Regions from separate parts of the Pseudomonas sp. YA1 genome, predicted to be linked through region 2. Evidence: riboswitches for the same ligand, from Rfam matches in the RefSeq annotation. Region 2 holds a riboswitch; the other holds the start of a gene.
The links. A riboswitch is a leader RNA that binds a small molecule or an ion and turns the genes downstream of it on or off. The one in region 2 is predicted to bind cobalamin.

Region 1: another riboswitch for cobalamin. It lies ahead of btuB (TonB-dependent vitamin B12 receptor); the one in region 2 lies ahead of cobG (precorrin-3B synthase).

Annotation. Positions count from the first base shown of each region.
Region 1 is NZ_JBZWBG010000008.1:128,632-132,750, forward strand. It holds gene AC4OR5_RS13220 (FUSC family protein) at 1-1,949, shown strand, start outside; cobalamin riboswitch at 1,997-2,204, shown strand; gene btuB (TonB-dependent vitamin B12 receptor) at 2,301-4,119, shown strand, end outside.
Region 2 is NZ_JBZWBG010000003.1:214,692-218,810, forward strand. It holds gene AC4OR5_RS05305 (cobalt-precorrin-5B (C(1))-methyltransferase) at 1-156, opposite strand, end outside; gene AC4OR5_RS05310 (bifunctional cobalt-precorrin-7 (C(5))-methyltransferase/cobalt-precorrin-6B (C(15))-methyltransferase) at 149-1,396, opposite strand; cobalamin riboswitch at 1,482-1,732, shown strand; gene cobG (precorrin-3B synthase) at 1,823-3,193, shown strand; gene AC4OR5_RS05320 (precorrin-8X methylmutase) at 3,190-3,816, shown strand; gene AC4OR5_RS05325 (precorrin-2 C(20)-methyltransferase) at 3,813-4,119, shown strand, end outside.

The sequences.
Region 1 (4,119 bases), on a different contig from region 2:
TGGCCGGTGGGTTGGCCCTGTACCTGGCCTTCAGCCTGGAGCTGGAGCAGCCGCAATGGGCATTGATGACGGTGTTCGTGGTCAGCCAGCCCTATAGCGGCATGGTCCTGGCCAAGGGCATGTTCCGCCTGATCGGCACCTGCGCCGGTGCGCTGGTGTCCATCGGCATGGTCGCGCTCTATGGCCAGGCATCGCTGCCCTTCCTCCTGCTGATGGCGCTCTGGCTGGCGTTCTGCACCGCCGGCGCGTCGCTGCTGCACAATCATGCGTCCTACGGTTTCGTCCTGGCCGGCTACACCGCGGCGATCGTCGCCCTGCCGGCCAGCGCCGATCCGGCGACGGTGTTCGACCAGGCGGTGGCCCGCTGCTCGGAGATCGGCCTGGGCATCCTCTGCGCGGCGCTGGTGAATGTGCTGCTCTGGCCGCGGCGCCTGGAACGCCAGTTGGCGAACCAGGGCAAGGCGGCCTGGGAGGCCGGCTTGCAGGCGGCCGCGGCGGAGCTGCGCGGCGCCGACGAACGCGGCGAGCTGCTCGCGGCGCTGGGGCGGATCGCCGCGGCGGACGCCCAGCGCGACCACGCCTGGTTCGAGGGTGCGCTCGGCCGCGCCCGTTCCCAGGCCTTGCGCGTGCTAGGCCTCGACCTGCTCGGTCTGCTGCGCGCGGCGCGCAAGGTGGCTCGCGAGCGGAGGCTGCTCGATCCGGCCAGCGCGCACGCCTTGCAGCCCTGGCTGGAAGAACTCGAGGCACTGTTGCGCGAGGGCCGCCAGGCCGAGTTCGAGGCCTGCCGGCAGCGCTTGCGCCTGGCGCTGGACGCGGCGCACGGACAGTTGCACCTGTGCCTGGTCTGCCTCGAACGCCTGCTCGGCGAGGCGGGGGCGGCCGGGCGCAGCGTCGAGGCGCTGGTCTATGGCGCGCCCACCCGCCAGGCGCCGGGCGCCATCGCCTGGCACCGGGACATCGAGCGCGGCGTGCTGTTCGGCCTGCGCAGCGCCCTGGCGTTCCTCTGCGTAGCCGCGTTCTGGCTGGCCAGCGCCTGGCCGAGCGGGTTGGGCGCGGTGTCGATCACCGGGGTGGTGCTGAGTCTCTTCGCCAGCCGCGACAACCCGGCCCAGGCCGGCCTGAACTTCCTTCGCGGGATTCTCCTGTCGATCCCGCTGGCCGGCTTCGTCGCACTGTTCTACCTGCCCGGCGTGGACGGCTTCCCGCTGCTCTGCCTGGGCCTGGGCGTACCGCTGTTCTTCGCTGCGCTGTGCGTGAACCGGGCGAGCCTGGCCGGGATCGCTTCGCCGTTCTGCATCTTCTTCGTGAAGAACGTCGCGCCGAGCAACAGCATGAGCTACGACCTCGCGCACTTCCTCAACAACGCCCTGTCGACGGTGCTCGGGGTGGCCTTCGCCGTGCTGGTGTTCAACCTGGTCAGCCTGCGACCGGGCGAACGCCATTACCGGCGCATGCTGCAGGCCACCCTCGGCGACCTGGCGCGGCTCACCCTGCGCTCGCCGGCGCAGGCCGAGGCCTGGTTCGGCGGGCGCACCGCGGATCGCCTGATCCGCCTGGCGCAGCGCTACGACCGTTTGCCGGAGGGGCGCCGCCAGCCCTGGTCGGACGGCCTGATGGGACTCGACTTCGGCGACGAGCTGCTCTACCTGCGGCAGTGCCTGGAGGAGGTCCCGGCGTCCCTGGCGCAGGCCCGCGACCGCTACCTGCGGCGCCTGCGCCTGGTGCTGCTGGGCGATGGCCCGCGGGCCGAGCGTGAACACGCCCTCGACCCGCCGACCGCGCGCCTGCTCAAGGCCCTGGCCGCCAGCCCGCTGGCCGGCAGCGAACGCGGCGAGCTGGCCGGCGCCGCGCTGGTGCAGTTGCAGGCCACCTGGCGGCAGTGGTGCCGCAGCCATGCTCCGGCCGGGACGGCGCTGCGCGTGGACCCGCTCCCCGGAGCCGGGCGCTAGTTCTGCGGTGGCCGGCCACATTGACCGCGCAAGCCCCGAACCACTAAGCTGCGCGCCTTGCGACAGGTGCCCCGCAAGGGGTGAAACAGGGAAGCTGGTGCGTTCCGTCGGAACCAGGCCAGCGCTGCCCCCGCAACGGTAGGCGAATCAGACAGCTGCTCGATGACCACTGTGCTCCGGCATGGGAAGGCGCGGCTGGAAGCGTCCAGCGCTTCGCTCGCGAGCCCGGAGACCGGCCTGACGCACCCACGGCATCGCGGAGGGCGCTGTCGGACGTCTCCTGCCGTCGCTTCGTCCTCCGTCTGCCTCAACCCAGGTCGCGCGGGTGAGAGCGACGGAGCAGCGCAGAGCATGAACAGAGTTTTCCTGACCCCGGCAGCCGTGGCGCTGTGCGGCGCGTCTTCCCTGAGCCTGGCCGAACCGGTCAGCCTTGCCGACCAGGTGGTGACCGCCACCCGTACCGCCCAGACCGCTTCCCAGAGCCTGGCGGCGGTGAGCGTCATCGACCGCGAGGATATCGAGCGCAGCCAGGCGCGCAGCGTGCCGGAGCTGTTGCGCCAGGTACCCGGCGTGTCGCTGGCGAACAACGGCGGTTTCGGCAAGAACACCACGCTGTTCCTGCGCGGCACCGAGTCCGACCATGTGCTGGTGCTGATCGACGGCATCAAGGTCGGCTCGGCCAGCGCCGGCCTCACCGCGTTCCAGGACTTGCCGGTGGAGCTGATCGAGCGCATCGAGGTGGTCCGCGGGCCGCGTTCCAGCCTGTACGGCTCGGAGGCCATCGGCGGGGTGATCCAGATCTTCACCCGGCGCGGCGACGGCCAGGGCGCCAAGCCGTTCTTCTCCGCCGGCTACGGCACCCATCAGACCCTGGAGGGTAGCGCCGGGGTCAGCGGCGGCGCTGGCAACGGCTGGTACAGCCTCGGGGTGAGCAGTTTCGATACGGCGGGGATCAATACCAAGCGCGCCGGTACTGCGGGCTATGAGCCAGACCGCGACGGCTACCGCAACCTGTCCGGCAACCTGCGCGGCGGCTATCGCTTCGACAATGGCCTGGAACTCGACGGCACCCTGCTCAGGGCCAAGTCGCACAACGACTATGACCAGGTCTTCGGCAACTCCGGTTTCAATGCCAACGCCGACGGCGAGCAGAACCTGGTCGGCGGCCGTGCCCGCTTCACTCCGTTCGATCCCTGGCTGGTGACCCTCCAGGCCGGGCGCAGCGAGGACAAGGCCGATGCCTATCAGGATGGCCGTTTCTACTCGCGCTTCGATACCCGTCGCGACAGCCTGTCCTGGCAGAACGACCTGACCCTGGCCGAAGGCCATGTGCTGACCCTCGGCTACGACTGGCAGAAGGACGAGATCAGCAGCAGCGAAGCCTTCAGCGTCGACTCGCGGCTGAACAAAGGCTGGTTCGCCCAGTACCTCGGCCGGTACGGTCGCCAGGATTGGCAACTGAGCCTGCGCCGCGACGACAACCAGCAGTTCGGCGTGCACGATACCGGCAGCGCCGCCTGGGGCTACGCGCTGAGCGACGCGCTGCGCTTCACCGTCAGCTACGGCACGGCGTTCAAGGCGCCGACCTTCAACGAACTCTACTACCCCGACTACGGCAATCCCGACCTGGACGCCGAGACTTCGCGCAGCCTGGAAGTCGGGCTGAGCGGTACGCATGGCTGGGGGCACTGGGCGGTGAATGCCTTCCGTACCAACGTCGACGACCTGATCGGCAACGATCCGCGTCCGGCGCCGGGGCGCCCCTGGGGGCAGCCGAACAACATCGACGAAGCGCGCATCCGTGGCGTCGAACTGGTCCTCGGCAGTCAGTGGCTGGGCTGGGACTGGAACGCCAACGCGACCTTCCTCGACCCGCAAAACCGTTCCGGCGGCGTCAACGACGGCAACGAGCTGCCGCGCCGGGCGCGGCGGATGTTCAACCTGGAACTGGACCGGCGCTTCGAGCGTCTTTCGCTGGGCGCCAGCGTGCACGCCGAAGGCCGACGCTATGATGACCCGGCCAACGAGGTGCGCCTGGGCGGCTACGCCACCCTCGACCTGCGCAGCGAGTACCGGCTGAACGACGAATGGCGCCTGCAGGGCCGGATCGCCAACCTGTTCGGTGCCGACTACGAAACCGCGTATGGCTACAACCAGCCTGGCCAGGCGG
Region 2 (4,119 bases):
CACCTGCTGGCCCTTGGGCAGGACGATCTGCACCGCGTCGCTGATCGTGCCGCCCAGCAGCAGGCGCGCCGCCGCCAGGCTGGTGGCGGTGGCGCAACTGCCGGTGGTGTAGCCGCTGCGCAACGGCGCGGGCTGCTCGGGGGTTTCCTCACGCATCGCGGGGAGGCTTCCTGGCGGCGGGTTTGCGCAATTCCAGCAGGGTGATCGGCAAGGCCTGGCGCCAGGTGTCGAAACCGCCCAGCGGTCGCGCGTGGGCGACGCCGAGGCGGGTGAGGTCGCCACCCAGGCGTTGCTGCCAGTCGAGCAGCACCCGTTCGCTCTGCAGGGTGACCGCGTTGGCGAGCAGGCGGCCGCCGGGCCGCAGGCGCTCCCAGCAGGTTTCCAGCACGCCCTCGGCGGTGACCCCGCCGCCGATGAAGATGGCGTCCGGCTCGGGCAGTTCCAGCAGCGCCTCCGGGGCGCTGCCGGCGACCAGGTGCAGGGACGGTACGCCGAGGGCGTCGCGGTTGTGGCGGATATGTTCCTGGCGCTCGTCGTTGGCTTCGATGGCGATCGCCCGGCAACTGGGGTGCGCGCGCATCCATTCGATGCCGATGGAGCCGCAGCCGGCGCCGACGTCCCAGAGCAGCTCGCCGGGGCAGGGCGCCAGGCGCGCCAGGGTCACGGCGCGGACGTCGCGCTTGGTCAGCTGGCCGTCGTGGCGATAGGCCTCGTCGGCCAGGCCCGGGGTCAGCGGCAGGCGCACGGCGCCGGTGCCGGCGCGGCATTCCACCGCCACCAGGTTGAGATCGGCGGCGCGCGGCAGCGACCAGTCGCCGGCGAGGCCGTCGAGACGGCGCTCGAGCGGCCCGCCGAGGTGTTCCAGCACGCTCAGGCGACTGGCGCCGAAGCCACGGGCGCTCAACAGGCGGGCGATGGCGGCCGGGCTGTCGCCGTCGTTGCTGAGGACCAGCAGGCGCCGGCCGTCGTGGACCTGTGCCTGCAGCGCCGCCAGCGGACGCGCCACCAGCGACAGGCAGGCGACCTCCTGCAGGGCCCAGCCGAGGCGGGCGGCGGCCAGCGAGAGGGAGGAGGGCGCCGGCAGGACCCGCAGTTCGGTCGCCGGCAGTTGCCGGGCGAGACTGGCGCCGACGCCGAACAGCATCGGGTCGCCGCTGGCCAGCACGCAGGTCGGCTGGCCGCGCCGGGCCAGCAATGGTTCCAGGGAGAACGGCGTCGGCCAGGTTTCGCGGGCGGCGCCGATGCACGGCGGCAGCAGTTCCAGCTGGCGCGCCGCGCCGACGATCCGGCTGGCTTGCAGCAGGGCACGCCGGGCCTGCTTGCCGAGGCCGGGATAACCGTCCTCGCCGATGCCCACCAGGGTCAGCCAGGGAGGCGTCGAGTCTGCCGATGACACGGTTCCGATACTCCTGAAATGCGTCTGTGAAGGGCCCGCGACGGCTTCCGGACGGAATGGGTTTTCCCGGCCCCGGGCTGGGCGGCATAATAGCGCGTTCGTCGGTGCCCGGCCCTTTCGCGTTAGCGCGGGGCCAACGAGGGCCGAAGAGGGAACACGGAGCCCCGGTCTTTTCGAAGCCCGGGCCTAGCCGTGGCTGCCCCCGCAACTGTATGCAGCCTGTATTCGCGCCATTCGCCACTGGATTACCGGGAAGGCGGCGTGAAGCGGAGGTTCCTCCCCCGGGTGGAACGCCGGGCTGCGAGCCAGGAGACCTGCCGCCGAAACCAGTCGCGAGTGCCAACATCGGGCGGGGTGTACCGATGCCGTGGTCTGTCCCTGGGGGACAGCGGTGCGGTCGCCGCGACGCCGATTCGAGTAGCGTTTTTGAACGACGACCAGACCCCGGCGCCCCTGCCCGTACCACGTCCGTCACCCTGTCCCGGCCTGCTGCGTATCGTCCAGGCGCTGGACGGCGGCATCTGCCGCATCAAGCTCGATGCCGGTCGCCTGGACGCCGCCCAGGCACGCGCCGTGGCGGCCGCGGCGCGGGATTGCGCCAGCGGCGTGATCGAGGCGACCAACCGTTCCAACCTGCAATTGCGCGGCGTCCGTCGCGGCGAGGAAGAGCGGCTCGTCCGCCGCCTGCTGGACGCCGGCCTCGGTCCCCGGCATGGGTCCCTGGCCGGCGCCGACGACGTGCGCAACCTGATGCTCAGCCCGGCCGCCGGGCTCGATCCGCACCTGTCGCTGGACGTGCGCCCGCTGGCCGCTCGGCTGTTGCTGCGGCTCCAGGCGGACAGCCGCTACCACGCGCTGTCGGCCAAGTTCGCCATCCAGCTGGACGGCGGCGAAGACCTGGCGATGCTCGAACATCCCCATGACATCTGGCTCTCGCCGATGCCCGCGGCGCCGACCGCGACGCTGGTCTTCGGACTCGCCGGCTGCCCGGCCCGCGACCGCCCCCTGGCGGCGTTGCCGGCGGAGCGGGGCGAGTCCCTGGTGCTGGCGCTGCTCGACCTGTTCCTCGAACGCGCCCAGCCGCAACAGACGCGGATGCGCCACCTGTTGCAGGAGCTGGCCGGAGAACCCTTGCTGGAGGCCTTGCAGGCGCGCCTGGATTTCCCTCTGCGGCGTGACGAGCGGGTGGCGGCCTGGCGGCGTTCGCCGGGGCGTGCGTGGAGTCATCTCGGCGTCCAGCCGCAACGCCAGCCGGGCCTGGCGATGGTCGGCGCGGCGGCGCCGCTCGGCCGGCTCGACAGCGCTTGCCTGGACGGCCTGGCCGAGCTGGTCGAACGCCATGGCGACGGCAGCCTGCGCCTGACTCCCTGGCAAGGTGTGCTCCTGCCGAACCTGGCGCAGGCCGAGGCCGACCAGGCGCTGCTTGGCCTGCGCGGACTCGGCCTGCTGACCGAGCCCGAGGCGCCGTTGGCGCGGCTGATCGCCTGCAGCGGTTCCAGCGCCTGCGCCAGGGGCCTGGCCGACACCAAGGGCGACGCCTTGCGCCTGGCCGAACGCCTCGGCCCGCGCAGCGACCTGCCGCAACTGCACCTGTGCGGCTGCGAACGGTCCTGCGCCGCTGCCCACCGCGCGCCGCTCACCCTGCTGGCGCGCAGCGGCGGGTTCTACGACCTGTACCGGCACGACCCATGCCACCCCGGATTCGGCCAGTTGCTGGCCAGCCGCCTGACTTTCGCCACGGCCGCCGACTACCTGGCGGCGCTGCCTTCCCAGCCCACTTCCGGAAAAACCGCATGATTGACTACATCCGCGATGGCCAGGCGATCTATCGCCAGTCGTTCGCCACCATCCGCGCCGAAGCGAACCTCGCCGGCATCCCGGCAGACCTGGAAAAGCTCGCGGTCAGGGTGATCCACGCCTGCGGCATGGTCGACGTGGTCGACGACCTGCGCTTCTCGCCGGGCGCCGGCGCCGCCGGCCGCGCCGCGCTGGCCGCCGGCGCGGCGATCCTCTGCGACGCGCGGATGGTCGCCGAAGGCGTGACCCGCTCGCGGCTGCCCGCCGCCAACCGGGTGATCTGCACCCTCAACGAAGCGGACGTGCCGGCGCTCGCCATGGAACTCGGCAATACCCGCTCGGCGGTGGCCCTGGAGCACTGGCGCGAGCACCTGGAGGGCAGCGTGGTGGTGATCGGCAACGCGCCGACCGCGCTGTTCTACCTACTGGAAATGCTCGACGCCGGCGCGCCGAAGCCGGCGCTGATCCTGGGCTTCCCGGTCGGCTTCGTCGGCGCCGCGGAATCCAAGGAGATGCTCGCCGCCGATAGCCGCGGGGTGCCCTACGTGATCGTCCGCGGTCGCCGTGGCGGCAGCGCCATGGCCGCCGCGGCGGTGAACGCCCTGGCCACGGAGCGCGAATGATGAGTGTCGCGAAGGGCCGCCTGCTGGGCCTGGGCGTCGGGCCCGGCGATCCCGAACTGATCACCCTCAAGGCCCTGCGCCTGCTGCGCGCGGCGCCGGTGGTCGGCTATTTCGTGGCCAAGGGCAAGAAGGGCAACGCCTTCGGCATCATCGAGGCGCACCTGGACGAGGCCCAGCTGCGCCTGCCGCTGGTCTATCCGGTGACCACCGAGAAGCTGGAACCGCCGCTGTGCTACGAGACCATCATCAGCGATTTCTACGACACCGCCGCCGCACAACTGGCCGCGCACCTGGACGCCGGCC